One region of the Buttiauxella sp. AC038 genome, then DNA from elsewhere that is predicted to be linked to it. Evidence: riboswitches for the same ligand, from Rfam matches in the RefSeq annotation. Region 1 holds a riboswitch; each other region holds the start of a gene.
The links. Region 1 has a riboswitch for thiamine pyrophosphate ahead of thiC (phosphomethylpyrimidine synthase ThiC). Riboswitches for the same ligand answer to the same signal wherever they lie in the genome.
Positions count from the first base shown of each region.

Region 2: it holds a riboswitch for thiamine pyrophosphate, as region 1 does, so the genes downstream of both, thiB (thiamine ABC transporter substrate binding subunit) here and thiC (phosphomethylpyrimidine synthase ThiC) in region 1, are expected to answer to the same signal.
Region 3: it holds a riboswitch for thiamine pyrophosphate, as region 1 does, so the genes downstream of both, thiM (hydroxyethylthiazole kinase) here and thiC (phosphomethylpyrimidine synthase ThiC) in region 1, are expected to answer to the same signal.

Region 1 covers NZ_CEEDCQ010000001.1:4,705,086-4,714,942, reverse strand. The annotation lists gene thiG (thiazole synthase) at 1-293, opposite strand, end outside; gene thiS (sulfur carrier protein ThiS) at 295-495, opposite strand; gene thiF (thiazole biosynthesis adenylyltransferase ThiF) at 479-1,234, opposite strand; gene thiE (thiamine phosphate synthase) at 1,227-1,862, opposite strand; gene thiC (phosphomethylpyrimidine synthase ThiC) at 1,862-3,703, opposite strand; TPP riboswitch at 3,851-3,964, opposite strand; gene AC0IXI_RS22260 (Rsd/AlgQ family anti-sigma factor) at 4,016-4,519, opposite strand; gene nudC (NAD(+) diphosphatase) at 4,623-5,396, shown strand; gene hemE (uroporphyrinogen decarboxylase) at 5,448-6,512, shown strand; gene nfi (deoxyribonuclease V) at 6,522-7,193, shown strand; gene AC0IXI_RS22240 (YjaG family protein) at 7,237-7,827, shown strand; gene hupA (nucleoid-associated protein HU-alpha) at 8,013-8,288, shown strand; gene AC0IXI_RS22230 (DUF1481 domain-containing protein) at 8,297-8,995, shown strand; gene purD (phosphoribosylamine--glycine ligase) at 9,048-9,857, opposite strand, start outside.
Region 2 covers NZ_CEEDCQ010000001.1:753,699-763,555, forward strand. The annotation lists gene araB (ribulokinase) at 1-962, opposite strand, end outside; gene araC (arabinose operon transcriptional regulator AraC) at 1,303-2,148, shown strand; gene AC0IXI_RS03645 (DedA family protein) at 2,249-3,022, shown strand; gene thiQ (thiamine ABC transporter ATP-binding protein ThiQ) at 3,006-3,710, opposite strand; gene thiP (thiamine/thiamine pyrophosphate ABC transporter permease ThiP) at 3,789-5,426, opposite strand; gene thiB (thiamine ABC transporter substrate binding subunit) at 5,402-6,385, opposite strand; TPP riboswitch at 6,422-6,521, opposite strand; gene sgrR (HTH-type transcriptional regulator SgrR) at 6,547-8,235, opposite strand; gene sgrT (glucose uptake inhibitor SgrT) at 8,324-8,485, shown strand; gene AC0IXI_RS03675 (sugar efflux transporter) at 8,627-9,805, shown strand; gene hemW (radical SAM family heme chaperone HemW) at 9,850-9,857, opposite strand, start outside.
Region 3 covers NZ_CEEDCQ010000001.1:1,703,730-1,713,586, forward strand. The annotation lists gene AC0IXI_RS08145 (GGDEF domain-containing protein) at 1-551, opposite strand, end outside; gene AC0IXI_RS08150 (bifunctional diguanylate cyclase/phosphodiesterase) at 618-2,924, opposite strand; gene AC0IXI_RS08155 (transporter substrate-binding domain-containing protein) at 3,301-4,251, opposite strand; TPP riboswitch at 4,722-4,818, shown strand; gene thiM (hydroxyethylthiazole kinase) at 4,855-5,643, shown strand; gene thiD (bifunctional hydroxymethylpyrimidine kinase/phosphomethylpyrimidine kinase) at 5,640-6,449, shown strand; gene fbaB (class I fructose-bisphosphate aldolase) at 6,628-7,680, shown strand; gene AC0IXI_RS08175 (mandelate racemase family protein) at 7,917-9,071, shown strand; gene AC0IXI_RS08180 (ABC transporter substrate-binding protein) at 9,142-9,857, shown strand, end outside.

The DNA of each region.
Region 1 (9,857 bases):
ATTTCCAGTTTTACCCAATGCGTACCGAGCGCTTCTCGGGCAAGCTGTGCGGCAAAAATCGCTTCTTCAGCCGTTTTAGCGCCAGAGGTATTCGGCAGCAACTGTACGCCCGCCTCAAGTAGTGGCGCGAGAATCGCATCGTTACGGTTACGCAAATCGACGCGCTTCATTGCCATCGTCACTAACTGCGAGCCGGAAGCGCGAATCGCTTCAACCATCACCTGCGGCGAGGAAAATTTCCCGGTGCCGGTGAATAAGCGTGATGAGAAAGTTTTATCAGCAATCTGTAGCATGTTAACCCCCGGCTATGGCCTGAAAAAGCAAGATCTGGTCGCCATCTTTCAACAAATGAGCTTCCCACTGTTCACGTGGCACAATGCTTTGGTTGATGGCGAGTGCTACGCCTGGTTTCAACAGGCGCAGTTGGTCAAGCAGCTTTTCCAGCGTCAGGTTATCCGGGCACTGCAGCGGTTCATCGTTAAAGTGGATGTGCATCTCGCCCTCCGCATACCGGGCAATTAGCCGCTTTTTGCATAGCGAGGGAGCGCCAGCTATGTTGACGGGCGTCGAACAGGCGCAAAGTACCCGTTGCTGGAGCCATGCCGCTCAACAACTTTATGGCCTCCAAAGCCTGCAATGTTCCCATCACACCAACCACCGGGCCGATGATTCCCGCAGTACGGCAGTTGCGCTCCGGTTCGTGTTCGTCAGGCCAGACACAGCGATAACAACCGCTTTCCCACGGTGGCGTCAGAACCATCAGTTGCCCGCCAAATCCGACTGCACTTGCAGAAATCAGCGGTTTGTTATGTGCGACACAGGCGGCGTTAACGGCCTGGCGTGTCGCCATGTTGTCGCTGCAATCCAGCACCAGATCGACGTTCTTTACCGCCTGCATCAACGCTTCTCCAGCTAAACGCTCGCTAATAACCTGGAGCGTAATATCCGGGTTAAGCTTCTGGAGATGGCGTTGAGCGGCCAGCGATTTTGGCTGTTCCAAATCCTGAGAGGTAAACAAAATCTGGCGCTGCAAATTACTGATATGCACGTTGTCATCGTCGGCGAGAATCAAAGTACCAACGCCTGCCGCCGCAAGATATAACGCGGCTGGCGAACCCAGCCCGCCAAGCCCGACGATTAAGATTTTGCTGGCGAGCAGCTTTTGCTGCCCTTCAATGGCGATGTCTTCCAGCAACATCTGGCGGCTGTAACGCATGAAATCGGCATCATTCATAGCCAGCCCCCACAAGCTCCAGTAGCTGCGCTGTTGCCGCTCGCCAGTCTGGGGCCAGAGTAATTGCGCTCACAACTGCGACACTTCCAACGCCCGTTGCGAGTACAGCAGGAACGCGCTCAATACTTATTCCACCGATGGCGACAGTCGGGTAATCGCCCAGCGTTTTGATGTGGGCTGCGAGTTGCGAAAGCCCTTGAGGAGCGGACGGCATCTGCTTGGTTTGAGTTGGAAAAACATGCCCCAACGCGATGTAAGAAGGGCGTGCTTCCAGGGCGCGATCCATTTCCATATTGTCGTGCGTCGAAAGCCCGAGGCGCAGGCCCGCATCGCGGATGGCATCCAGATTAGCGACATCCAGATCTTCCTGGCCCAGATGAACACCGTAAGCACGATGTTTTATCGCCAGTCGCCAGTAATCATTGATGAATAACCTCGCCTCATATCGCTTACCAAGCGCAATGGCAGTAGTAATGTCGGCTTCAACTTCTTCGTCGCGTTTGTCTTTAATCCGTAATTGAAGGGTGCGTACTCCCGCCTCCAGTAAGCGGGCAATCCACTCGACGCTATCCACTACCGGATACAACCCGAGTCGTTTGGGCACAGAAGGGAAGGCGGGGGTGCTCATCACACTTCCTCCTGACGCAGATAAATTTCGCCACCTTTTGCACGGAAGGATTGCGACATATCGTCCATGCCAACTTCTATGGCTTGCTTAGCGGCGAAATCGCGAACCTCCTGGGAGATTTTCATCGAGCAGAATTTTGGTCCGCACATCGAACAGAAGTGCGCGACCTTGCCGGATTCCTGCGGCAGGGTTTCATCGTGATAGGCGCGGGCGGTGAAAGGGTCAAGCGCGAGATTAAACTGGTCTTCCCAGCGGAATTCAAAACGGGCTTTCGACATCGCGTTGTCGCGGATTTGCGCACCAGGGTGGCCTTTTGCCAGGTCTGCGGCATGTGCCGCAATTTTGTAGGTAATCAGCCCCTGTTTAACATCTTCTTTATTCGGTAGGCCAAGATGCTCTTTTGGTGTGACGTAACAAAGCATCGCACAGCCGAACCAGCCAATCATGGCTGCACCAATACCTGAGGTGAAATGGTCGTAACCCGGTGCAATATCGGTGGTCAGCGGGCCGAGCGTGTAGAACGGAGCTTCATGGCAGTGCTCCAGTTCTTCGGTCATATTGCGGCGGATCATCTGCATGGGCACATGTCCCGGGCCTTCAATCATCACCTGCACATCGTATTCCCAGGCAATTTTGGTCAACTCGCCAAGCGTATGCAGCTCAGAGAATTGCGCTTCATCGTTGGCATCCTGAATGGAGCCAGGGCGCAGGCCGTCGCCAAGCGAGAGTGAAACGTCGTAAGCGGCACAGATTTCGCAAATTTCGCGGAAGTGCTCATACAGGAAGTTTTCCTGATGATGTGACAGGCACCATTTCGCCATAATCGAACCGCCGCGCGACACAATTCCGGTCAGGCGTTTGGCCGTCATCGGCACATAACGCAGCAGCACTCCGGCGTGAATGGTGAAATAGTCCACGCCTTGCTCGGCCTGTTCCAGGAGTGTGTCGCGGAACATTTCCCAGGTCAGGTCTTCAGCGATGCCATTTACTTTTTCCAGCGACTGGTAAATGGGCACGGTGCCGATAGGGACTGGGCTGTTACGTAAAATCCATTCGCGGGTTTCGTGGATATAGCGGCCGGTGGAAAGATCCATCACGGTGTCTGCGCCCCAGCGCGTTGACCACACCAGTTTTTCCACTTCTTCTTCAATCGAGGAGGTGACCGCTGAGTTGCCGATATTGGCATTCACTTTGACAAGGAAATTACGGCCGATAATCATCGGCTCAGACTCAGGGTGGTTAATATTGGCGGGAATGATTGCCCGGCCTGCGGCGACTTCATCGCGTACAAATTCAGGAGTAATGTTTTCTGGCACGAGAGCACCAAAACTCTGGCCTGGGTGCTGGTGGCGTAACACTTCATCGCGAATGCGTTCGCGGCCCATGTTTTCACGTATGGCGATAAACTCCATTTCCGGCGTCACTATGCCCTGGCGTGCATAGTGCAACTGCGTGACAATTTTCCCGGCTTTTGCGCGCTTCGGCGTGAGTTGTGTTTCAAAACGCAATTCGTCCAGACCATCATCAGCAAGGCGCTCTTTGGTATATGCAGAGCTACGGTCGGTCAGTGTTTCGCAATCATCACGCTCGCTAATCCAGCTTTCACGCAGTGGTGAAAGCCCGCACAGAACGTCGATGCTGATTGCCGGGTCGCCATACGGACCTGAAGTGTCATACACCGGAATGGCATCGTTAGGGGTGAACAGAGGGTTTTCTTTCGTACCGCCCGTTGCGGTTGGGCTAAGTTGAATTTCGCGCATCGGTACGCGGATATCATCGCGTGAGCCAGTTAGATAAATGCGTTGGGAATTAGGGAAAGCAGTACCTTCCAGCGTATGGATAAAATGCTGGGCAGCAGCGCGTTGTTCGCGGCGGTTTGTTTTTTTTCAGTAATAGACATAGCTCATTCCAGTAAATATCAAGGAGTGGCTTGCCAGAACAACGGAGGAGTAATAAATGTGGGGCGCCCGCGTACGGGTGAACCCAAAAGCAGAATTACTCTTGTTCCCTTCGCAGGTATTAGCCTGATCAGGTTCCGCGGATCCCGAATTAACGGTCTCAGCCGGTGTTCAGTTAAACACTCGGCACTCCGACAAGAAGAAACCCGTATTGCTACGGGTCGTTATGTAAACTACTCGTTAACAGCGCAGAACTCAAGCCGGGCGTGCAAGGTTGCCGGTATCGTTAGCACTGTCATTTATATCGTGGTCGTAAGCTAACTGAATGAGTTTATCTTCCAGTGAAAAACGTGATTCCAGTGCTTCACCGATGCCGGATAACGCTTTCTGGAACTCAATATAGTTATCATCATCGATAGCACTTTCGAGATGCGAATCGTAAAAATCCATGATGTGCTGGGTGTTGGCTTCAAGCTGCGGATAAAGATGAGTTGCGGCTAAAAGTGGGCTGCTGCCTTCCATTTCGCTGATAATGCGTTCATAAATATTGAAATGACCGGCAGAAAGATAATCCACCAGATTATGGCAAAAGTTATCCAGAGCCTTTTCATTGAGCGCGGTATGGGATTCCTTGTTAGGCTTGATCCCAACCATATTGTAATAAGCCACCAATAAATGTTTGCGGGCATATAGCCATTGGTCGATTAACTCATTACTACCACCGACGCGCTCAGTCAGATTTTCTAACTGGTTAAGCATGATTGACTCCGTGATTCCGTGAGTAAAAGATGTAACGCAAACGTACCCAAAATTGTTACGACCATTTGTTTATACCAGCGAACTCGGGGATGTGCACCAGGTTATGGAACGTGTAATTCAAAAGTTAGATCAGGGCTGGTTTATCGTCAGTCATGAACAAAAATTGTGGTTGCCGAAAGGTGAGCTACCTCACGGAGCAGCACAAGATTTTCAGCTTGATGGTGCGGTTGGGATGCATATCGGCGAGTGGGAAAGTGAGCCGGTGTGGTTAGTGCGGCAACATCGCCGTGCGGATATGGGCTCAGTGCGCCAGGTTATTGACCAGGACCCAGGGTTATTTCAACTTGCTGGGCGTGGCGTGCAGTTAGCGGAGTTCTATCGCTCGCATAAGTTCTGTGGCTACTGTGGCCATGAAATGCACGTCAGCAAAACTGAATGGGCGATGCTGTGTAACCATTGTCGTGAACGCTACTATCCACAAATTTCACCGTGCATAATCGTGGCTATCCGTCGTGAAGACCATATCCTGCTTGCTCAGCACACACGCCATCGCGGTGGAATTTATACCGTGCTGGCCGGTTTTGTCGAAGTTGGGGAAACCCTCGAGCAGGCCGTGGCGCGTGAGGTGATGGAAGAGAGCAGCATTCGTGTGAAGAATTTACGCTATGTAACTTCCCAACCTTGGCCGTTCCCGCAATCGCTGATGACCGCATTTATGGCGGAATATGACAGCGGCGAAATTGAAATCGACCCGAAAGAGTTACTTGATGCGGGTTGGTATCGGTATGACCAACTTCCGTTATTGCCTCCACCGGGTACGGTGGCTCGTCGCCTGATTGAAGACACTGTCGCCCTGTGTCGGGCAGAGTATGAATGACGTGGTAAACTGGCGGAATGTATTTAGAGTTCCAGCCAAAGGAAATGCAAAATGACTGAACTGAAGAACGATCGTTACCTGCGGGCGCTGCAACGCCAGCCTGTAGATACCACGCCAGTATGGATGATGAGGCAGGCAGGTCGTTACTTGCCAGAATACAAAGCGACTCGTGCGCAGGCTGGCGATTTTATGTCGCTGTGCAAAAATGCTGAGTTGGCTTGCGAAGTGACTTTGCAGCCGCTGCGTCGCTACAAGCTTGATGCGGCGATCCTCTTCTCCGACATCCTCACCGTGCCTGATGCGATGGGGCTTGGCCTTTATTTTGAAGCGGGTGAAGGCCCGCGTTTCCGCTCGCCAATTACCAGCCGTGCTGATGTTGAAAAGTTGCCGATTCCTGATCCGGAAGGTGAACTGGGTTATGTGATGAACGCGGTACGTACTATCCGCCGCGAGTTAAAAGGCGAAGTACCGCTGATTGGCTTCACCGGTAGCCCGTGGACGCTGGCGACTTATATGGTCGAAGGCGGCAGCAGCAAAGCCTTTACCGTGATTAAAAAGATGATGTATGCCGACCCGCAAGCGCTGCACCTTCTGCTCGACAAGCTGGCGCAAAGCGTCACGCTGTACCTGAATGCGCAAATCAAAGCGGGTGCGCAATCGGTGATGATTTTCGATACCTGGGGCGGCGTGCTGACCGGGCGTGATTATCAGCAGTTCTCGCTCTATTACATGCACAAAATCATCGATGGCCTGCTACGTGAAAACGAAGGTCGTCGAGTGCCTGTGACCATGTTCACTAAGGGTGGCGGTCAGTGGCTGGAAGCGATGGCTGAAACGGGATGTGATGCGCTGGGATTAGACTGGACGACCGATATCGCCGATGCTCGTCGTCGTGTCGGCCATAAAGTCGCATTGCAGGGCAATATGGACCCTTCAATGCTGTATGCTCAGCCTGCGCGTATCGAAGAAGAGGTCGCGACCATTCTTGCCGGGTTCGGTAAAGGTGAAGGCCACGTCTTTAACCTGGGCCATGGCATTCACCAGGATGTTCCGCCAGAACACGCGGGTGCATTTGTAGAAGCGGTGCACCGTTTGTCGAAGCCGTATCACGAGTAAGGATCAGTGATGGATCTTGCAAGCTTACGCGCACAGCAGATCGAACTCGCTTCACAGGTGATCCGCGAGGATCGCTTTGAGCAGGATCCTCCCCGGTTAATTGCCGGGGCAGACGTTGGGTTTGAACAGGGCGGTGATGTTACGCGTGCCGCCATCGTGTTATTGCAATATCCCTCTCTTGAACTGGTTGAATATCAGGTGGCGCGTGTCGCCACCTCGATGCCATATATCCCCGGCTTCCTCTCGTTTCGCGAATATCCTGCACTGCTTGCGGCGTGGGAAATGCTGTCGCAAAAACCGGACCTACTGTTTGTTGATGGCCACGGTATTTCGCACCCACGGCGTTTGGGCGTTGCCGCCCATTTTGGCCTGCTGGTGGACGTGCCGACGATAGGCGTTGCTAAGAAGCGTTTGTGTGGGAAGTTTGCACCGTTATCTGAAGAACCTGGCTCATGCCAGTTGCTGACCGACAAAGGTGAAGCGCTCGCATGGGTATTACGCAGTAAAAAGCGCTGCAATCCGTTGTTTGTCTCCACAGGCCATCGTGTAAGCCTTGATACGGCCTTGCTATGGGTGAATCGCTGTCTGATGGGTTACCGCTTACCTGAAGCCACTCGCTGGGCAGATGCTGTGGCATCGGGTCGCCCGGCTTTCACGCGGTGGCAAGCAATTCAGGGGTGATTAAGGTAAACTGCCGCTAATATTCCGTCTTTGAGACATCGCTATGTTACAAAACCCAATCCATCTGCGCCTGGAGAAACTGGAAAGCTGGCAACATGTCACTTTCATGGCTTCTTTATGCGAACGTATGTATCCGAATTACGCCATGTTCTGCCAGCAGACTGAATTTGGTGATCCTCAGTTGTATCGCCGTATTCTCGACTTGATTTGGGAAACATTGACGGTCAAAGATGCGAAAGTAAACTTTGACAGCCAACTCGAGAAACTCGAAGAAGGCATTCCGTCTGCCGACGACTATGATATTTACGGTGTCTATCCGGCGATTGATGCATGCGTTGCATTGAGCGAATTAGTTCACTCACGTCTTTCAGGGGAAACTCTTGAGCATGCAATCGAAGTCAGTAAGGCATCAATTACCACAGTTGCCATGCTAGAAATGACCCAGGCTGGTCGCGAAATGACCGACGAAGAGCTCAGAGCAAACCCTGCTGTTGAAGAAGAATGGGACATCCAATGGGAGATTTTCCGCCTGTTGGCTGACTGCGAAGAGCGCGACGTTGAGCTGATCAAAGGGCTCCGCGCGGACCTGCGTGAAGCAGGTAGTAGCAATATTGGTATAAATTTGCAGCAGTAAGACAGCAAAACGTGACTTACAGTCCGAATTGTCACCCCTGAAGGCTTCCAATTAGCCCCCCGTCTGGTCTACATTTGTGGGGCGAAAAAAGTGGCTATCGGTGCGTGTATGCAGGAGAGTGCTTTTTTGGCATTTCCGTCGCACTCGATGCTTAGCAAGCGATAAACACATTGTAAGGATAACTTATGAACAAGACTCAACTGATTGATGTAATTGCTGACAAGGCTGATCTGTCTAAAGTACAGGCTAAAGCTGCTCTGGAATCCACCCTGGCTGCAATTACTGAGTCTCTGAAAGAAGGTGATGCTGTCCAACTGGTTGGTTTCGGTACCTTTAAGGTAAACCACCGTGCTGAGCGCACTGGCCGCAACCCACAGACTGGTAATGAAATCAAAATCGCCGCAGCTAACGTGCCGGCATTTGTTTCAGGCAAAGCACTGAAAGACGCTGTTAAGAGCTAATAGTGTCAGTGAACAGTTTTAGCAGAGGGGCGTTTACGCCCCTTTTGTTTGTCTGCCGTCCTCTGGCCGCGCTGACAGGCACATTGCTGCTTATGGCTTGCAGCAGTCATTCTCCTCTCCCGCCATTTACCGCGAGCGGATATATTGCCGATCAAGGTGTTGTGCGCATCTGGCGTAAAGACAACAGCGATGATGGCAGCATTCACATGCTTACGGCGTTTAGCCCAAGGCAGAAGGGTGCAACGACCACCAGTGATTACCGCTGGCAAGGTGAGCAACTGGTATCGATTGAAATGACGATTCAGAGCGAGCCGTCAGAACATATCAAAGTGCGTTTTGACGATCATGGCGAACTGAGCTTTATGCAGCGCGAAGTGAATGGTCAAAAACAGCAGCTTTCCAATGACCAAATCGCTTTGTATCAGTATCAGGCGACTCAGACTAAAGCGACCAGCGAAGCATTGCGCATTGGGCGTGTTGTTTTGCGACAAGGCCGCTGGCATAGCAATGGCACGGTGACAACCTGCGAAGGTGAGACATTCGAGCCTAAACTCGACAGCGTATCGCTCAATCATATTGCGAATCGCCAACGCCATTCGTCACTCGATGTGAGCATAGCCTGGCTTGAAGCGCCGGAAGGTTCTCAGCTGTTGCTGGTAGCGAATCAGGATTTCTGTAGCTGGCAGCCTAAACCTGCTACGTTCTAAATAAAAAAACCGCCACGAGGGCGGTCTTAAATATCACTGCGAGTTTCGAGTCTTACTTCGCGTTTTCACGCTCAATAGCACGATAGCCAATATCGGAGCGGCTAAAACTGCCATCCCAGTGGATATCCTTCATAAGCTCATAAGCACGTTGCTGCGCTTGTGCGACAGTGTCGCCTAATGCGGTTACGCACAGAACACGGCCACCGTTAGTCACAACCATATCGTCTTCACGCAATTTCGTTCCAGCGTGGAACACTTTGCCGTCTGCGACTTCTTCAAGTGGCAAACCATGAATCACATCGCCGTTACGGTAATCAGCCGGATAGCCGCCAGCGGCCATCACCACACCCAGAGATGGGCGCTCGTCCCACTTAGATGTTGTCTTATCCAGCTTGCCATCACATGCGGCGAGGCACAGCTCAACCAGATCTGATTGCAGGCGCAGCATGATTGGCTGGGTTTCAGGGTCACCAAAGCGGCAGTTAAACTCGATAACCTTCGGGTTACCTTGTTTATCGATCATCAGGCCGGCATACAGGAAACCGGTGTAGGTATTCCCTTCAGCAGCCATGCCGCGCACGGTTGGCCAGATAACCAGGTCCATTGCACGCTGGTGGACTTCATCAGTCACAACTGGGGCAGGAGAGTACGCACCCATACCGCCAGTGTTCGGGCCGGTATCTGCATCACCAACACGCTTATGATCCTGGCTGGTGGCCATCGGCAGAACGTTTTCGCCATCCACCATCACGATGAAGCTGGCCTCTTCGCCATCCAAAAACTCTTCTACCACGATGCGGTGCCCGGCGTCGCCAAAGGCGTTACCTGCCAGCATATCGTTTACCGCCGCTTCGGCATCGAT
Region 2 (9,857 bases), 4.0 Mb from region 1:
TCAACTTGCCCACAAATGCCTTTTACGGCGCGGTCGCCAACGGTGGGTTTGTCGGCAATCAAAATGTCGCAAGTTGAGGTGCCGATAACTTTCACCAGCGTGTTCGGCTGTGCACCCGCGCCAACAGCGCCCATATGGCAGTCAAACGCGCCACCGGAAATCACCACGTTTTGCGGCAGACCGAGGCGCTCAGACCATTCGGGGGAAAGTGTCCCAACCGGAACATCAGCAGTCCAGGTTTCGGTAAACATCGGGTAAGCCAGATTCTGGTTAATAACCGGATCTAACTCGTCAAAGAAACTGGCCGGAGGAAGACCGCCCCAGCTTTCATGCCACAAAGACTTATGCCCGGCGCTACAGCGTCCACGGCGAATATCCTGCGGTTGGGTGGTGCCGGAAAGCAGCGCGGGAACCCAGTCGCACAATTCAATCCACGATACAGCCGCTTTTGCCACTTGTGGGTCAGCGCGGGTCACGTGCAGGATTTTTGCCCAGAACCATTCGCTCGAGTAGATGCCGCCGATATAACGGGAGTAGTCATCTTTGCCGGGCTGATGGCACAAGCGGGTAATGGCTTCGGCTTCTTCTACGGCGGTGTGATCTTTCCACAACACAAACATGGCGTTCGGATTGCCGGCAAATTCTGTCGTCAGAGCCAGCACATTTCCTTGGGCATCAATTGGCGCGGGTGTGGAGCCGGTGCTGTCAACGCCAATCCCGCAAACCCGGGCGCGCTGTTCAGCCGTCAGTTCGGCGAGAACGGTTTTTACTGCCCGTTCCATGGACTCAATATAGTCTCGTGGGTGATGGCGAAACTGGTTATTTGGGGCGTCGCAATATTGGCCTTCCTGCCAGCGCGGATACCATTCCACACTGGTCGCAAGCTCTGCACCATTTTCACAATCAACGGCTAAAGCGCGAACAGAATCGCTACCAAAATCGAGGCCCAGCGCAATCGACATTTTTAAACTCCCTGACCTGTTATCTATGGAAATGACATTAGTTTTTATGCAGAAAAACAGTCAGGTCGTATTCGCTGTAGTTATGGAGAAATGTGCTGTGCCTTCGAGAAGTGTGACGCCCCGCAAATAATCGATGTGGATATTTCTGCTACTTTTATAAACACATTGGTTATCTTCTTAAAACCTCCTGGTTGTCAGATAAAAAGCATAGGTTCAGGTAAATTGCGGCGTTATGATGAAAATCGGACGGTTTACGGTTCAGACAGTGTTGCCCTGGCAAGGCATAGCACGGATATGGACAAATTGTTTCTGTACCCCCTCTTGAATAGCGAGCTTGTTGATGGCTGAAATGCAAAATGACCCTCTGTTACCGGGGTACTCTTTTAATGCCCATTTAGTCGCGGGATTAACGCCGATTGAAGCCGAAGGGCCGCTGGATTTTTTCATCGACCGTCCGTTAGGAATGAAAGGTTACATCCTGAATTTAACGGTGAAGGGTGAAGGGGTTATCAATAATCAGGGGAAAAACTACGTCTGCCGTCCTGGCGATATTCTGCTTTTCCCTCCGGGTGAAGTGCATCACTATGGCCGCGCCCCGGACAGTAAAGAGTGGTATCACCAGTGGGTTTACTTCCGCCCGCGTGCGTACTGGCAGGAGTGGTTAAACTGGGACCCTATCTTTGCGCATACCGGTTTCTTCCGTCCTGATGACGCCCATCAGCAGAATTTTTCACAGTTGTTTGGCCAGATAATTGAAGCCGGGCAGGCAGAAGGGCGCTACGCCGAATTGCTGGCGATTAACCTGTTAGAGCAGTTGTTGTTGCGGCGCATGGAGGTGCTGAATGCTTCCCTCAATCCACCGCTTGATAACCGTGTCCGCGATGCCTGCCAGTATATCAGCGACCACCTGGCCAATAACCATTTTGATATTGCAGGGGTGGCGCAGCATGTCTGTTTATCGCCTTCTCGCCTGTCGCACTTGTTCCGCCAGCAGCTTGGCGTCAGCGTTTTAAGCTGGCGTGAAGACCAACGCATCCTGCAGGCCAAACTGTTGCTCAGCACCACCCGCATGCCGATTGCCAGCGTCGGGCGCAACGTCGGTTTTGAAGACCAGCTCTACTTCTCGCGCGTTTTCAAAAAGTGCACAGGAGCCAGCCCGAGCGAGTTTCGTGCCGGCTGTGAATAATATATGTGAATAGCCGCTATTATTGATTCATACAAATGATGGCTTGACGCTTCATTCCACACTCAGGAGAATCGCCCACTCGTTTCTCGACGGACGCTTTATGGAAGCTTTGCTGGAACACTTTATTACTCAGTCAGTGGCGTATTCGCTTTTTGCGGTGATGCTGGTGGCTTTTCTGGAATCTCTGGCGCTGGTGGGGCTTATCCTTCCTGGCACGGTAATGATGGCGGGGCTTGGTGCGCTGATTGGTGGCGGGCAGGTTGGGTTCTATCACGCCTGGGCTGCGGGGATTATCGGTTGCCTGCTGGGCGACTGGATTTCGTTCTGGCTGGGAGGCCGCTTTAAAGGGCCGCTGCATCGCTGGTCGTTTATGAAAAAGAACAAAGCGCTGCTGGATAAAACCGAGCATGCGCTGCATCAGCACAGCATGTTTACCATCCTGGTTGGCCGCTTTGTTGGCCCAACGCGCCCACTGGTGCCGATGGTCGCGGGCATGTTAGATCTTCCGGTTTCTAAATTTATCGTCCCGAATATTATTGGCTGCATTTTCTGGCCACCCATCTACTTCTTGCCGGGGATTCTGGCGGGTGCCGCGATTGATATTCCTGCGGATATGCAAAGCAGCAGCTTTAAATGGCTCTTGCTGCTAGTAGCACTGGGGCTGTGGCTAGCGGGATGGTTGTGTTGGCGCTGGTGGCGCAGTGGTAAAGCAAGTACTGACCGTTTAACTCAGTACTTGCCGCGCGCTCGTTTGCATTGGTTAGCACCAACAATGACGGTGCTGGCCGTGGGGAGCTTTGTTGCAATCCAGATGCACCCGATGATGCCGATTTACCGCAGCATTCTTTGGAAAGTGCTCACCGGGCACCACTAATACCCAACAGTGCTGATGCACTGGCTTCTCCGCTCAATAAGGTTGCCGTATCGCCATCCCAGGCGATACGGCCATCGACCACCACCAGACTTCTTTCGGCAATTCGTGCTGCATCTTCAATACTGTGTGACACCATCAATAGCGTCAGCTGTTGCTGGCGACACAGGTTATCGAGCAGTTGCAGCATCTCCTGGCGTAGCGCCGGGTCGAGTGCTGAAAATGGTTCATCAAGCAGTAAAATCGGTTGTTCGCGCACCAGGCAACGGGCAAGAGCGACACGCTGGCGCTGGCCGCCGGAAAGCTGCGCTGGCAGCCTGTCGAGTAAATCACTTATCGCCATCTGGCTGGCAATCGTCGCCAGGCGTTCCTGTTGTGCCGCGCTGAGCTTAAGGCCGGGGTTTAGCCCCAGGCCAATGTTCTGGCGCACCGTAAGGTGGTTGAAAAGATTGTTCTCCTGGAACAGCATCGATACCGGGCGCTGTGCGGGTGCCGTCGCCGTATGGTCGTTGCCATGCAGCATAATCTGCCCGCTGGCAGGGGTGAGAAAACCGGCAATCAAACTCAGCAGCGTACTTTTCCCCGCCCCGCTTGGTCCCAGCACCGCAACGCGTTCTCCGGCGTTAATTTGCATCGAAAAGCGCATCGGTAAATGGTGATAGAGCCAGGTTACATCAGTTAGCGTTAGCATTCCCTTCATCCTTCAAGTTGCAGGTGTGTTGGCTGCGTTCTTTCATCCAGGTCACATAGTTTTCTATCTTCCCAGGCTTCATTCACTTGCCGCCTTCCTGCAACCTGAATCATTTTGGGAATCGCGTCCCGGAAGTTTTTCAATCAATGTGAATAAAGCAAAGCACAGTATCAGCAGGATAAGCGCAGTAACCGCACCATCCTGGCTACGATATGAACCAATTTGTTGATAAAGATAAAACGGCAGCGTGCGGAAATCTTCATTGCCGAACAGCGCCACTACGCCAAAATCACCAATCGACAGCACACAGGCAAATGCCAGCGCTTGTGCCAGAGGCCGTTTTAGCGCGCGTAATTCGATATAACGCAGGCGGTTTAAGCCGCTGATATTCAGCGACTGGCACAGCTTGTTGTAGCGTTCTGCCACATCCAGCATTGGGTTTTCCAGCACTTTCAGGGCGTAAGGAACCGCCATTAATGCATTGGTGAAAATCACAATGCCATCGGCGGATTGCGGCAAACCTACCGTGTTATTAAGCAACAGGAAAAAGCCGGTCGCCAGCACGATGCCTGGCATGGCGAGAATTAACATGCCGCTCAACTCCAGCGCTTGCCCGGCAAATGCGCGGTTGCGCAGGCGCAATTCCCGCGAACTCCACAGCAGCATTACCGTAATGACGACGCTTATCAGCCCCGCGCCGACTGCAATTCTTAACGAGGTGAATAATGCCTGCCAGAGAATTGGCTGTGAAAGCACGCTGTTAAATCCGCTGTTGATGCCATCAATGATGACCGCCAGCAGCGGGGGCAATAGCAGCAACATTGCGAGTGAAATTAACAACCCGTCGCACAGTTTTCGGCGTAGGTTATCTTGCGGGTCGCGCCAGCCTTGCATTTGGCTGATTCCCACCGGAATCGCTTTGCTCAGCCGCTGGCTCATCAAAACGAGGCCAAGGCAGCAAACCATTTGTACTATTGCGAGCAGTGCCGCACGTGCGGGATCGTAGTCGTAACTGAGGGCCTGGAAGATAGCCAGTTCAATGGTGGTTGCCTGCGGCCCGCCGCCGAGCGAAAGCACGGTGGCAAAACTTGCGAAGCAGAGCATAAAAATCAGTGCGGCGGCAGGAAGGATCTGGCGCCGTAGCCACGGCCATTCGACAAAGCGGAAGAAATTCCAGCCCTGCATACCAAGCTGTGCGGCGACCTGGCGCTGTTCGCTGGGGATATTTTCCAGCGCCTGAAGCAGCAGGCGGGTTGCCATCGGCAAGTTGAAAAATACGTGTGCCAGCAAAATGCCTTTCAGGCCATACGGTGAGAACCCCCATTCGATGCCAAGTCTGGCGCACAATGAGGCCAGCCAGCCTTCGCGGCCATACACCGTCAGAATCCCAAACACGGCAACTAACACCGGCAACACCAGCGTCATGGCGCACAGACGTAACAGTGCTAATCGCCCTGGGAAACGGCGTCGGTAAAGCGCCCGGGCCAGAAAAATAGCCGGGAGCACCGAAAGGGCAGCCGAGAGAAATGCCTGCCAGAAAGAGAAGCGCAGCACATGCCACAAATAACTATCCTGCACCAATGCGCGGATATCGGTTTGAGGCGCGTTAAACCACAACGCCAGAAAAGCTGCCAGGGCGACGGCGACCACCAGCGTGGCGGCGCATAGCCCTGGAATCAGCCAGCCGGGGATCAGCGGCTGACGGAGCGTTGCCATTCACTGATCCAGCTGGCGCGATGGGATGAAACGTCTTGCGGGCTAAACTCCAGCGTGGTCTGTGGTTTGACCAGGCCGTTAAAGCCTTCCGGCAATTTCACATCTGTTACCGGATACATCCAGTTGCCGGTTGGAATGGTGTTCTGGAATTCAGGCGTTGTGATGAATTTCATGAACTTTTGCGCCAGCTCAGGCTGTTTGCTGGAGGCCAGGCGGCCCGCTACTTCGACCTGCAAATAGTGCCCTTCGCTGAAATTGGCTGCCGCGTAGTTATCTTTTTTCTCTTCAATAATGTGATATGCCGGAGAAGTGGTGTAGCTCATCACCAGATCGCCTTCACCTTTCAGGAACAGGCCGTAGGCTTCGGACCAGCCTTTGGTGACGGTGACGGTTTTCTTCGCCAGTTTCGCCCAGGCTTCAGGCGTTTTGTCGCCATATACTTTTTGCATCCATAACAGCAGGCCGAGACCTGGCGTGCTGGTGCGTGGATCCTGGTAAATCACTTTCCATTTCTGGTCGCTTTCAACCAATTCTTTCAGGCTTTTCGGCGGGTTTTTGAGTTTGTTTTTGTCATACACAAAAGCGAAATAACCGTAATCGAATGGCACAAAGGTATTGTTGTTCCACCCGCCAGGAATGTTTAGCGAGCTGGTTTCAACATTGCTCGGAGCAAACAATTTCGTTTGTGCCGCCGCTTCCAGCAGGTTGTTATCCAGCCCTAAAACCACGTCAGCTTTGCTGTTTTTACCCTCCATGCGTAGGCGGTTAAGCAAGGAAACACCATCTTCGAGTGCGACGAATTTCAGCTCGCAATTGCAGTCCGCTTCAAAGGCTTTTTTTACCGCAGGGCCTGGGCCCCAGTCGGCAGCGAAGGAGTCGTAGGTGTAAACAGTCAGCAGGGGTTTGGCGAAAACAGGGGCTGCGATGAGCGCCAGTAACGGCAGGAATTTTTTGAACACTTTGCACCTCTTGGAATTAGGGGTGGCAAAGGACTTTGAGAATTGAGCCTCAAATCCCTTCGCCGGCGTTATCCGGATCAGGTTCGACGGGTATTATCTCAGCCAGACTTTCGTCTTAGCACCCCGTTGAGAACGCGTGCATTGTAATGATTTTGTGAAACTTACGAAAGCTCTTTACCCGTACTCAAAGATTGCGGTTCCGGTGGTGCAAACCATGCCGATTTAAAATCAAACCAACCCAATGTGTTCATTCGCACACCGCGCATACTGCGTTGCCCTTCAATGCGCAGCCAGTGGTGGATTAACGGCAAAATATCATTATTTTCAACGCGACTCTGGCACCATTCCGGGAGCGAAAGCTCACCGTTATGCCATTTTCGGGTATCCGTTTCCCAGTCATTCGCAATGCATTTCTGAATCAGCGGCACTTCATAAAGATGCGAATAGAGTGAAAACTCCAGCGGCAGCGTGAAGTTGGCACTGTTCAGCCAGATATCACTTTCTGCCTCACCCTGGTGCCACTCTTCATAACTGACTTCCTGCACCACCAGTTTTACCCCCATGCGGGCCAGCAACTCTTCCATCACTTTACTGATCATGCGGTGTTCAACGTGGTCGCGGTAAAACGTCAGCGTTACAGATTCCAGACTATCAGGTTTTTCAAGCACCGGTTGTGGGCGCGCGTGGTGCCAGCGCGGCAGTAAACCATACGCAGGAAACCAGTACTGCTGGTTTTGAGCACCCGCGCTATAAAGCAGATGAATGGGGGCCAACACATGGCTTAGCCAGCGGCGAACGTCGTCATTACTGCCAGATTTGGATCGCCTATCAAACAAAATGTAATAGCAGCCTTCTTCCAGACGGCTTTCGACGGCTTTTTCACTATCAGGCATGCCCGATAGTTGCACTGCGCAACTGACATCTTCACCGATCTCTGGCAATACCCAGAAATTTACCTCGTCAATCAATGCGCGATAGCCGAAGTAATCATCGTAAGCCTGAATTTTCAATTGGTTGTTATTGTTGCGCACCACCGAATAGGGGCCTGACCCAACAGGCTGACGGGCAAAATTGCTTAATGTCTGCCATTCACGCGGCAGGATCATTGCGTTAACACTGCCCAATAACCAAGGTAGCCATTGGTCGGGCTGCGAGAGCGTGATATCCAGCGTCCATGTGGTTGGCGAGCTGATTTGCGTAATGTGTGCGTAGAGTGGCAACGCATTAATTCGTTGCAAAGATGTCATGACATCCAGCATGTCCAGTTCGCGGCCATGGTGAAAATGAATGCCGGGGCGCAGATAAAAACGCCAGTGTAATGGGGAAATTTGCTGCCAGTGATGGGCAATATCTGCTTCCAGTTCCCCATTTTCCTCATTTATACGGATTAACCCACTGAAAATTTGCCTGGCAATATGGGTTTCCGAGCGGCGTAATGCCGAGCCTGGTAACAGATTTAATAGCGGGCGGTAATAGAGCACGCGCAGGATATGCCGCCCCTGGCGGAAGCTGCGGCCCAGATGGGAGATCAACATCTGGCGTACTGCGGCTTTGTCACCGACGATCTGCACCAGTTGATCAATACGATCCTGCTCGAGAAGATCTTCTGCCCGCTGTTGTTGCAGCGCAAGGCCGGTATACAGGAATTCCAGCTGTGAACGCTTGCCGCGCCCGACCTCTGCTTTCCAGCTGAGCCAGCCCTTTTCCTGCATCGCGCTCAGTAGTGTACGCATATGGCGGCGGGAACAATTCAGCAGATCTGCCAGCTCATTGAGCGTGGTTTCCTGCGGTTTACCTTCAAAGTTTTGCCATAAACGTATGAACTGTTGTTGCAGACGACTGCTGGACATAAAAGAGGAACTCCCGTCAGAAACTCATCAATTTAACTTTCCTCATATTACGCCAATAATCATCAACGTTGAAAGCGAGGAGGTACATATGAAACGGTCGCCAGTTGTTAAGTTCTATCAACAGTATTTTACCGCAACCCAAAGTGTTTCCGCTGGATGGCTGGCTCGCCTGACAGCATCGCAACGTCTAAGGATGCTTGAGGACTTAATGCAGTGGGAGGTGACAACTTCCGTGACCGTGAAGTACTGACTCGTTGATACATGTGTGACTGAGAATTGGTGAATTTCACCTGGCCAGCAGATTGTTCCTGCTGGCTTTTTTATACCCGTCATTAGGGTATAGTTTACGTTTTGCACACCCAGTGAGCGCTCGAACAAAAGGAATTTCTGCATGCTGTGGTTTTTGACACGAGGACGCCGCCTCAATCCGGTGTACGCCGCATTTATGGTTGTGGCTTTTATGATGGGGATTGCGGGTGCACTTCAGGCTCCCACTCTTAGCCTGTTTTTAACGCGTGAAGTGCAGGTGCGACCGTTCTGGGTCGGGCTGTTTTATACCGTCAATGCGATAGCCGGGATACTCGTCAGCCTGGCGCTGGCGAAGCGTTCAGATAACCGGGGCGACCGTCGCAAACTAATTATGGTTTGTTGCGTTATGGCCGTGGCAAACTGCGTGTTGTTTGCTTTTAACCGCCATTACCTGACGTTAATTACCGTTGGCGTTATGTTCGCGTCTATTGCCAACACGGCGATGCCACAAATCTTCGCTCTTGCCCGCGAGTATGCCGATAGCTCGGCGCGAGAGGTGGTGATGTTCAGCTCGATAATGCGTGCGCAGCTCTCGCTTGCCTGGGTTATCGGGCCGCCGCTGTCATTTATGCTGGCGCTAAACTACGGTTTCACCACCATGTTCCTGATCGCGGCCGGGATTTTCGTTATCTCGCTGGCGCTCATTTTCTTTGCACTCCCCTCAGTGAGCAGGATTGAACAACCCGCAGATGTTGCCCTCACGCAGGTCAGCGGCTGGAAAGACAAAAACGTTCGCATGCTGTTTATCGCCTCCATGTTGATGTGGACCTGCAACACCATGTACATCATTGATATGCCGTTATGGGTCAGCACTGATTTAGGGCTGCCTGAATCGCTGGCGGGGCTTCTGATGGGCACCGCTGCGGGCCTTGAGATCCCGGCGATGATCCTTGCAGGTTATTACGTTAAGCGTTTTGGTAAACGCCGTATGATGGTGATTGCTGTGGCGGCTGGCGTGTTGTTCTACGTCGGATTGATTCTGTTCCATAGTCGCACGGCGCTGCTGTTACTTCAGCTTTTTAACGCGGTGTTTATCGGGATTGTCGCCGGTATCGGGATGTTGTGGTTCCAGGATTTGATGCCGGGCAGGCCGGGTTCGGCGACCACTTTATTTACAAACAGTATTTCGACGGGCGTGATTCTGGCGGGCGTGTTACAGGGTGCGCTGGCGGAGAGCTTCGGGCACCATTCAGTGTACTGGCTAATTGCGGGGTTGTCGGTGTTGGCGTTGATTCTGACCAGTCGGGTAAAGAATATTTAAGCTGAAATAATGTCGGATGACGCTGTACGTCATCCGACAGATAATCATTCGG
Region 3 (9,857 bases), 3.0 Mb from region 1:
AAAGATTTAAGTATTCTTGGGGCTGCCAAAATGACTGGTAAAAACACTATGAAATCAAGCGACTCGTTTAAATACCAATAAAATGCTGTCTGTAAAAAAGCATTATCATACAGAGCAAATAATGCCCCTGATCCTACTAACGAACCTATGATAAGAGAGGGTTGGCAGAGCAATAACCATTGCGGAACGCTATGCAAGCTACCCAGCCATTCGCCTTCTTCAGTACGCGTAGCAAAGCGTTGCAGGGTAATATAACCTATTGAAATTGTGATAACATTTGCAATGGTCATCAATAAAACCTGGTTAAGGCTTGTACCGATTAATAAATCTGGCAACACCATGCCGGCGCAACAAATTAAATAATGTTGCCAGTTAACATGTTTGTAGAAGCGTAATAACACACCAATGGTTATAGCATTGGTCAACCAAACTAAAGAAAATGGGCCATTAACTCTTTCAATAATACCTATGAAGGTTGTCAGCGTAGTGACTATAAATAATGTTATCATTGGATAACAATTATAGAAAAATTTCTTCAGCGTAAGTATCATTTCAGGTTACTTCCCAATCTAACTATCAACACATTAGAGAAATATATGAATTCAAGTGTCTATTAATTACGACCATAGAGACTCAATTGGGACAGGTTTCCCGGTATGATATCCCTGCAACCACTCTATTCCCATCGATATTAGCATTTGTTTTATTTCTTCATTTTCAACAAATTCCGCGACAACTTCCAGACTTTTAAATTTTGCCGCTTCACAGAATGACATGACGATTAGTCGGTCAAACTTATCTTCAACAACATTGCGAATAAAGGAGCCATCTATTTTCAGTATGTCGACATCTAATGTTTTTAGACGAGAGTAACTGGATGCTCCTGTACCAAAATCATCAATCGCAATTTGGCATCCCAGTTTGCGTAGCTCCTGCAGAACACGGGATGCATTAATACTATCGATAATATCTGACTCTATGATTTCAAATATTATGCGATCAGGACGTATTAAATAGTTCTTTAAAAGAACATTCAGTCTATCCAGAAAATCTTTTCTACATAGCGACTGAGGTGTCAAATTGATGGAGAAACGAGTCTCAGATTCAGTTTTATTTAGGGATTGCATAAATTGAAATGTTTGTTCAATAACGGTCAGATCTACTTCTGCAAGCAATCCTGCTTCTTCAGCCACTGGTAGAAAAGTATCCGGGAAGAATATCTTGTTATTGATTGTTTTCATTCGAATAAGAATTTCATAATACTGGCTGCTGTTTTTAGTTGAAACTATTGGCTGAGCAACGAGCATAAATGATTTACGGTCTATCGACTTTTGCAGAAGATGGCGTATAGCTCCCGAACTGATGGTTTGATCACCGGGGTATATGACATTAAGTGCTTCAGCTTTACCTTGCTTTAGCGATTCATAAGTACGGGCATTAAGCTGGCCCACGACATAAGAAAGGTTATTGATGCATTTTCCGTATTCCATGTACGCGATGCCAAAATTGAGGCCCAGCTCCATTTCTTCCCATGAAAAACGGAAAGATGACATTGCTTTATAGTAAGGATGAATAATATTGTCATCAACTTTGTTAAGGCGCAGAAGAAGCCCATATCCAGGGCTGTAATACATTTTTTCATTATCCAGAAGCAATGGGCTTAAATAAGAAGAAACAGCCTTAACGAATTCGAAGCGAAACATTATTCCATGAGTTTGTGTTAGCGTGTTTAATTCTGGACATTGAATAATACATAACCCAGCATGTGGGTAACGAACTATATCATTTTTTAAAGCAAGAAGATTAGGTAAACCAGTGTGGGGCTCTGATAAAGAAATTCTCTTGAGGCTTCTTATATATTTTAAAATGCGTGTAACCAATACACCAACAATAACAATTGTTAGTGAAAATGTAAAAAACATAGAGCAGGTTAAAGCCAAATGGCTAACATAATGACTAAAAGTAAACTCATTGTTTATTGATATGTAATTATCAATGTAGTCACTCAATAAAATGAGCATGACGACCCAAATAGGGGACATTAGTGCATGGCCGAGACAAATTGCCCCCCAGAGCATTACCGGTAAAAGCCATACAATAGTGTAATCTGTATATATTAAAGTATCGCCTTGTAAATAAATCAGACAATACATGATTCCGACTACCAACAAGGCCCAGAGTAATTGATAAATTGCCCGCGGCCCAGAAGTGATTAATTTTTTTAATTGTTTTAAGTAATTGAAAAACCATAGCGGCTGGTAACAAGCCCTAAGAATGAGATAACAAAATGGGGTGCCTGTAATACAGGATGTCAACATCCATTGCACATTAATCAGTGTTGGGATACTAAGAATATTGACTTCTGATATGAAATGAAATTTTAGTAATAACCACTGTTGAATGACTGTAAAAATAAGGGTGTTAAAACATATCAACCAAAGTATGCGCTGGGCACTAAGGCTACTGCGTCCGAAACTGACGGCCCCACGCTTACCAGCAGCATAAAAATAGACTTTAGTACTGATTAAAGCCGCTATGAGTTGAGATATTGTGCCAAGGAGGTGGGGTAAAGGCTGTGTATGAACACTATACAGGGCAAACAAAATGAGAACAGGAATTGCTTTTTTGTTATACAAAATGAGCAGCGCGGAAATTACTGGCAACGTGAGATCGTAGAGCCTGATAGTTGTACCAGAAATCTCAATGCTATTACTCAGTTTATCCGCAAATGAATACAGAAGAGCAAATGAAAGGCAGAGCACGATGTATTTTTTTAAGTTTTCAGGGCGTGCCAAATGCATCAATGGAAAATTTTTCCATTGATTGAATACTGTACTTTTGCTGATCTTTGAGTTTCTTTTAGTTAACTCAGTTTCCATGACCACAGGTGTGTACATTTTTACAAGAAAACTTCTAAGCCCCATGGTACTTACTCTCAATGATTTACTTTTCGATTATAAACAGTCTAATGATAGCCATGAGGTTTTAATCTTATCCGTGATTCATTCAACAAACACTAAACCAATAAGTTGCTATTAATTTTCATATAAATTTTAGTAACTAGTCAACCGGAATATATGATTAACCAAAAACAAATGTTATTAACATGCTGCGAATGTTGTTTTATGATGCTTATATGTTTTATTAAAGTTTAAAAATGAGTTGATATATTTTCATTGAGTAATAGTGTGAAGCATAAGTAAGTGAATTGAAAATATATCCAGAAATAGACATTTCTTTAGCAAGGTTAGGATTCTAATACATTCCTTAAGTCACCTGATGTCTTGAGCAACTAATTATTTATCGCCCTGTTCTTAAACAATCGTCAAATTGCGTTAATACTTTATCCATTTCTTTTGAGTAAGGAGTTTGTAAGTTTAGCTTTAAATAAGGAATCGGTTTATTAAACCAGACATCATGGATCTTACCAAAATCTGGTGATTTTCTAATTTTACAAAGACTCTGATTTACCAGTGACTTAAATTCTTTGTCATCGTGCGGCAGTAGTATGACAAAGAACTGTGGTTTCCCAACACCTTTATCGCTAATTGAAAATAAATTTTTATCGCTATGAGCCTCAATGATTTCTTTTAATGAAATATCGTTGATAAAAGCAGCCGATGTTTTGCCACTGCGCATCAGTTCAAAAGCTTTTTCCATGGTTGGAGTCGTAATAACGAATAAATTGAGATTCAACTCACGATTGGTCTGGTTAAGCGCAAGAGCATCAACTGATCCCGAAGTTACACTAACAGTATGACCCGCTAATTGATCAATGGATGATATCTTTTTGTTCTTTAAAGTTGCGAATCGTGTATATGAATAAGTATAGGGACTTGAATAGTCTGCAATCGTTTTCCATTCAATAACGTTAGCATTAACTGAACAGATCATATCTACCTTTTTCTCACGCAATAATTCATCTCTTTCTGGTAGATATTTGTTCTCAATATAATTAACTTTTAAATCCGGTATGTTCAGATGTTTGCTGATATCACTAACGATAACGTTACATAAATCGATAACATAACCAACAACTTTGCCATCCGATGCTACATAAGAAAAAGGTGGGGCATCACGATAGGCGATGTTTATTTGATGAGTTTTTGTGATGCTCTCTATTGTCTTTGAAAGCTGAGCTTGAGCAACAGAGACAAACAGCCCAGAAACAAGAAAAACACACATATTTAACCAATTGAATATTTTAGCACTGCTGTTTTTATTAAGTAAAACTTTGTTATCGATATTCATATAGGATGTTAATTTTATGTTTTTTATAAGAAAAGATCATAGGTAATTATATGTTTCTAGTTATACACATAAAGCATGCTGTTGCCAATTTCATTATAACGAATCAGATAGTTCCGAGGAGTGATTTAGTATGTTTTAAATACATTGCGATCATTTAATGGTCAAGTTATTTCAATGTGTTAACAGTGTTTTGTGAGATTAAATAATCCATGGAAATAATTTTACTGGTTGGTAAAAAATAATAAATGATGAACTCGTTAACTATGCTCAATTAATTTTTTAGATTTATGTTAATAGGTGTGGGGCGGTGTTTTCATTAATAGTCAAATCCTGATAAAGATGATGCTTGAGAGAGTTGGTCACTATTTCACTGTGCGCACTTAGATTAAGAACTTGTTTGTCTGACTTCCTGCTGGCATTATCCTGAGCAGGGATTAACGGAGCGTTAATCGCAAGTATTTGATTTTGAATTAAATGACTCGGGGTGCCCTTCTTTGTGAAGGCTGAGAAATACCCGTACCACCTGATCTGGATAATGCCAGCGTAGGGAAGTCAGATGCCTGCCAGGTCATCTCTTCTTCACGCCGGGCAGGAGCTTTTAATATGCAGCCTGACCTGCTACCCGGCCACCTTGCCGCGTCGGTTTTACACAATTTACATCAAGCTTCTCCTTTGGTTCACTGCATGACTAACGATGTGGTGCAGAGTTTTACCGCCAACGTGTTGCTCGCTATTGGCGCGGCTCCGGCAATGGTCATTGAGCCAGAAGAAGCCGCACAATTTAGCCCTATAGCCTGCGCTCTACTCATCAATATCGGCACACTCACCTCTGAGCGCAGTACCGCAATGCTTGCTGCCATTCATGCTGCGAACCAATCTTCTATCCCCTGGGTGCTCGACCCCGTGGCCGTCGGTGGCCTGGAGTTTCGTACACAATTTGCACGCGCGATCCTTGAATTAAAACCGGCCGCAATTCGTGGTAATGCGTCGGAAATCATGGCGCTTGCGGGCGAGCACAGTGGTGGGCGAGGTGTGGACAGTTCTGAAGAGGCGCTTTCAGCTCTACCCGCGGCACTTAAGCTTGCCCAGATTACTGGTGCGATTGTTGCGGTAACAGGTGAGGAGGATTACGTCACCGATGGGGAAAATGCCTGGAGCATTGCCGGTGGCGGCGTGTTGATGACGCGTGTTGTTGGCACAGGATGTGCACTTTCCGCAGTTGTTGCTGCCTGTTGTTCATTGCCTGGCTCCCGGTTAGACAATGTCGCTTCCGCCTGCCAGTTTATGAAATGTGCTGGCGAACAGGCAATTGCTGCAAGCCGCGGGCCTGGTAGTTTCACTCCAGCCTTTCTGGATGCGCTTTACGCACTAAATGCGGAGGCTCTGGTATGAAAGGAGTTAAACGCATTAACGCGCTAACTATTGCAGGAACCGACCCAAGTGGTGGCGCGGGTATCCAGGCTGACCTTAAAACGTTCTCGGCATTGGGCGCGTATGGCACCAGCGTTATTACCGCGCTGGTTGCACAAAACACACGTGGAGTGCAGTCGGTTTATCGTATCGAACCTGTGTTTGTCGCCGCCCAGCTTGATTCTGTGCTCAGCGATGTGCGTATCGACACCATTAAAATTGGTATGCTGGCTGAAACCGATATCGTTGAAGCGGTGGCGGAGCGGTTGGCATTTTACCAAGTCAAAAACGTGGTGCTCGATACGGTGATGCTGGCGAAAAGTGGCGACCCGTTGCTTGCGCCCTCTGCGGTAGAAAGCCTGCGTCGTCGGCTGTTGCCGCAGGTGGCGTTGATCACTCCGAATCTGCCGGAAGCCGCCGCGCTGCTGGATGCGCCTCATGCCCGGAATGAACGCGAAATGAAAGAGCAGGGGGATGCGTTGCTGGGGATGGGATGCAAGGCCGTGCTGATGAAAGGCGGTCATCTTGATGACGCTGAAAGCCCAGATTGGTTGTTTACTCGAAGTGGAGCGCAGCGTTTTACTGCACCACGTGTGCAAACGCGTCATACGCATGGTACGGGCTGCACACTGTCCGCCGCACTTGCGGCACTTTATCCACGCTATAACGACTGGCCTCAAACTATCACTGCGGCGAAAAAGTGGCTGTCTCAGGCATTAGAACAGGCGGATTCGCTGGAAGTGGGCAACGGAATTGGACCAGTTCATCATTTTCACGAGTGGTGGTAATGGCGTAAATCTCCGCCGGGCATAAAACGTTACACCATAAAACAAACCGATAGTGCTCCCGTAGGTGGCGAATACCGTGAGTCACGGCCAGGATTATGTCTGCCTGTTTTAACAAAAGCAGGCCAGGAGAATCCATCCTCAGCGGGCAGGGTGCTCGCTGAATTTACGGGAGCGTATTATGACTGATATTGCGCAGCTGCTTGGCAAAGATGCCGACAGCTTGTTACAGCATCGTTGTATGACTATTCCGGCAGACCAGTTGTATCTGCCTGGTTCGGATTATGTAGACCGCGTGATGGTGGATAACAACCGCCCGCCTGCAGTGCTACGAAACATGCAAACGCTGTATAACACCGGGCGGCTTGCTGGCACTGGCTACCTTTCCATTTTACCGGTCGATCAGGGTGTTGAACACTCCGCTGGGGCATCGTTTGCGGCAAACCCTCTCTACTTTGACCCGAAAAACATAGTTGAACTGGCGATTGAAGCGGGCTGTAACTGTGTCGCTTCAACCTATGGCGTGCTGGCCTCGGTATCGCGCCGTTACGCGCACCGCATTCCTTTCCTCGTCAAACTTAACCATAACGAAACGCTCAGCTACCCAAACACTTTTGACCAGACGCTGTACGCAAGCGTTGAGCAGGCGTTCAATATGGGCGCGGTGGCAGTGGGGGCGACCATTTACTTTGGTTCGCCAGAGTCACGTCGCCAAATTGAAGAGATTTCAGCGGCGTTTGAACGCGCACATGAGCTGGGGCTGGTCACTGTTCTTTGGGCATATCTGCGTAACCCGGACTTTAAAAAAGACGGTGTGGATTACCACGTAAGTGCCGATCTCACTGGCCAGGCAAACCATCTGGCCGCCACTATTGGTGCGGATATTGTGAAGCAGAAAATGGCCGAAAATAACGGGGGTTACAAGGCGGTAAACTTTGGATACACCGACGACCGCGTGTACACCAAACTGACCAGTGATAACCCCATCGATCTGGTGCGTTACCAACTGGCCAACTGCTATATGGGTCGCGCAGGGTTGATTAACTCGGGTGGTGCCGCTGGAGGTGAAACCGACCTGACAGATGCAGTGCGTACCGCTGTCATTAACAAGCGTGCGGGTGGCATGGGGCTGATTCTGGGCCGCAAAGCCTTTAAGAAATCTATGTCTGAGGGTGTTAAGTTGATTAATGCTGTGCAGGATGTGTATCTGAACAGCAAAGTGACTATCGCCTGATTTTCTGCGTATTGCTGGCGGGTTAGCGCAGCGACGCCCGCCGAAAACTTCCCCACATCCATCAGTTACCTTCATCACAGTTCCATAACATTTTGTGAAAAGCATCACGCCCCCCTGGACATATGTCCAAAAAATCACGCGCATTTAAGCACCTTTGAACGAGGCGGAGGTGAATTTTTACGCATAGAGTAAGTGATGAAACGCTGTTTTAAATTAACAAAGGGACAATAACAGCCGTGAAAATAGAATCCGTAAACGTAACCGTTTTTACTTACCCAACCCGCCGAGTTTCTGACAGTGCAGGTCACTCTCATCCTGGCCCGGAAAGCCTCGCGAAAATGGCGATGCTGACGATCACCACCGATGAAGGTGACTGTGGTTACTCTTTCGCGCCACCGGAAGTGGTGCGCCCTTATGTCGTCAATGCCTTCTTCCGTAAAGTGCTGGTCGGGCAAGACCCGTTTAACCGCGAGCGCATCTGGCAAGACCTGGTGCACTGGCAGCGTGGCAGCGCACACCAACTTACCGAACGTGCGCTCTCGTTTGTTGAGCAAGCACTGTGGGATTTAATTGGCCGCAAACTGAAAGTGCCGGTCTACAAATTGCTTGGTGGATTCCGCGACAAAGTGCCGGCTTACGGCAGCACCATGTGCGGCGACGAACTGGAAGGCGGTTTATCTACGCCAGACGAATTCGGCCAGTTCGCTGAAAAGCTGGTCGCTCGCGGCTATAAAGCCATCAAACTTCACACCTGGATGCCACCGGTTGCCTTCGCTCCAGACCCCAAAATGGATGTTAAAGCCTGTGCCGCCGTGCGTGAAGCCGTTGGCCCGGATATCGATTTAATGCTTGATGGCTACCACTGGTACAGCCGCAGTCAGGCGCTCTACATTGGCAAGGCGCTGGAAAAACTCAACTTTGCCTGGTTCGAAGAGCCGATGGAAGAAGAGAGCATGGCGTCTTACGTCTGGCTTTCTGAGAACTTATCTATCGACGTTGTCGGGCCAGAAAGCCTCGGCGGCAAACACCATAGTCGTGCAGACTGGGTAAAAGCCGGCGCGTGCGACATCCTGCGTGCGGGGGCGAACGGCGTTGGTGGCATTTCACCAACCATGAAAGTTGCCGCACTTGCTGAGTCCTTCGGCATGGACTGCGAAGTTCATGGCAATGGTGCGGCAAGCCTCGCAGTAGTGGGCGCAATTCGTAATTGCCGCTGGTACGAGCGTGGTTTACTGCACCCGTTCCTTGAATACGATGAGCCAGCAGCGTACCTGAACAGCATCGTTGACCCGATGGATGCCGATGGTTTTGTGCATTTGCCACAGCGTCCGGGCCTGGGTGAAGACATTAATTTCTCGTATATCGAAACGCATACCGTAAGCAAAGACTAACAGCCGTAAAAATAATAAGCCCGGCGCGAAAGACGCCGGGGAATACTGACCCTACAAAACGGTATCTATCATGAATCGAAGCTCCCGACTGGGGGCGTGGCTGCTCACGCTCCTGTTCATGTTCGGTAGTAGCTCGGTGATGGCGAAAACGCCACCTGACCAGCTGATCATCGGCATGAATATGAATAACCTGCTCACTCTCGATCCGGCCGCCATGACCGGTAACGAAGTGGTGGGACTGGTGGTAAACCTCTATGACTCGCTGGTGGAGTTAGACCCGGCGAAACTCACCAACGTGCGCCCGGCACTGGCAACCTCCTGGGATATCTCGGAAGATGGCAACCGCCTGACGTTCCACCTGCGTGATGGCGTGAAATTCCACTCTGGTAACGAACTCACCGCAGACGACGTGGTGTGGTCAATGCGCCGCGTTTTACACCTCAATTTGGCGCAGGCATCAGTATGGAAATCCTACGGTTTTAGCAAAAAGAACGTTGATGAGCATGTCAAAGCACTGGACGCTTCAACGGTTGAAATCACGCTGCCTAAAGCCAACGACCCACAGCTGGTTATCTATTCGCTGGCCGCACTCGGAAGTATCGTGGTGCTGGACAGTAAAACGGTAGAACAGCATGTACAAAACGATGACTGGGGCAATCGTTGGCTGACGACCAACGAAGCGGGTTCTGGGCCATTTAGCCTTGATGTGTGGCAAGCAAAAGATGTATTGCGTATGAAGCGCAACCCGGATTACTGGCGCGGCGCGCCTAAACTCTCCCGCGTGGT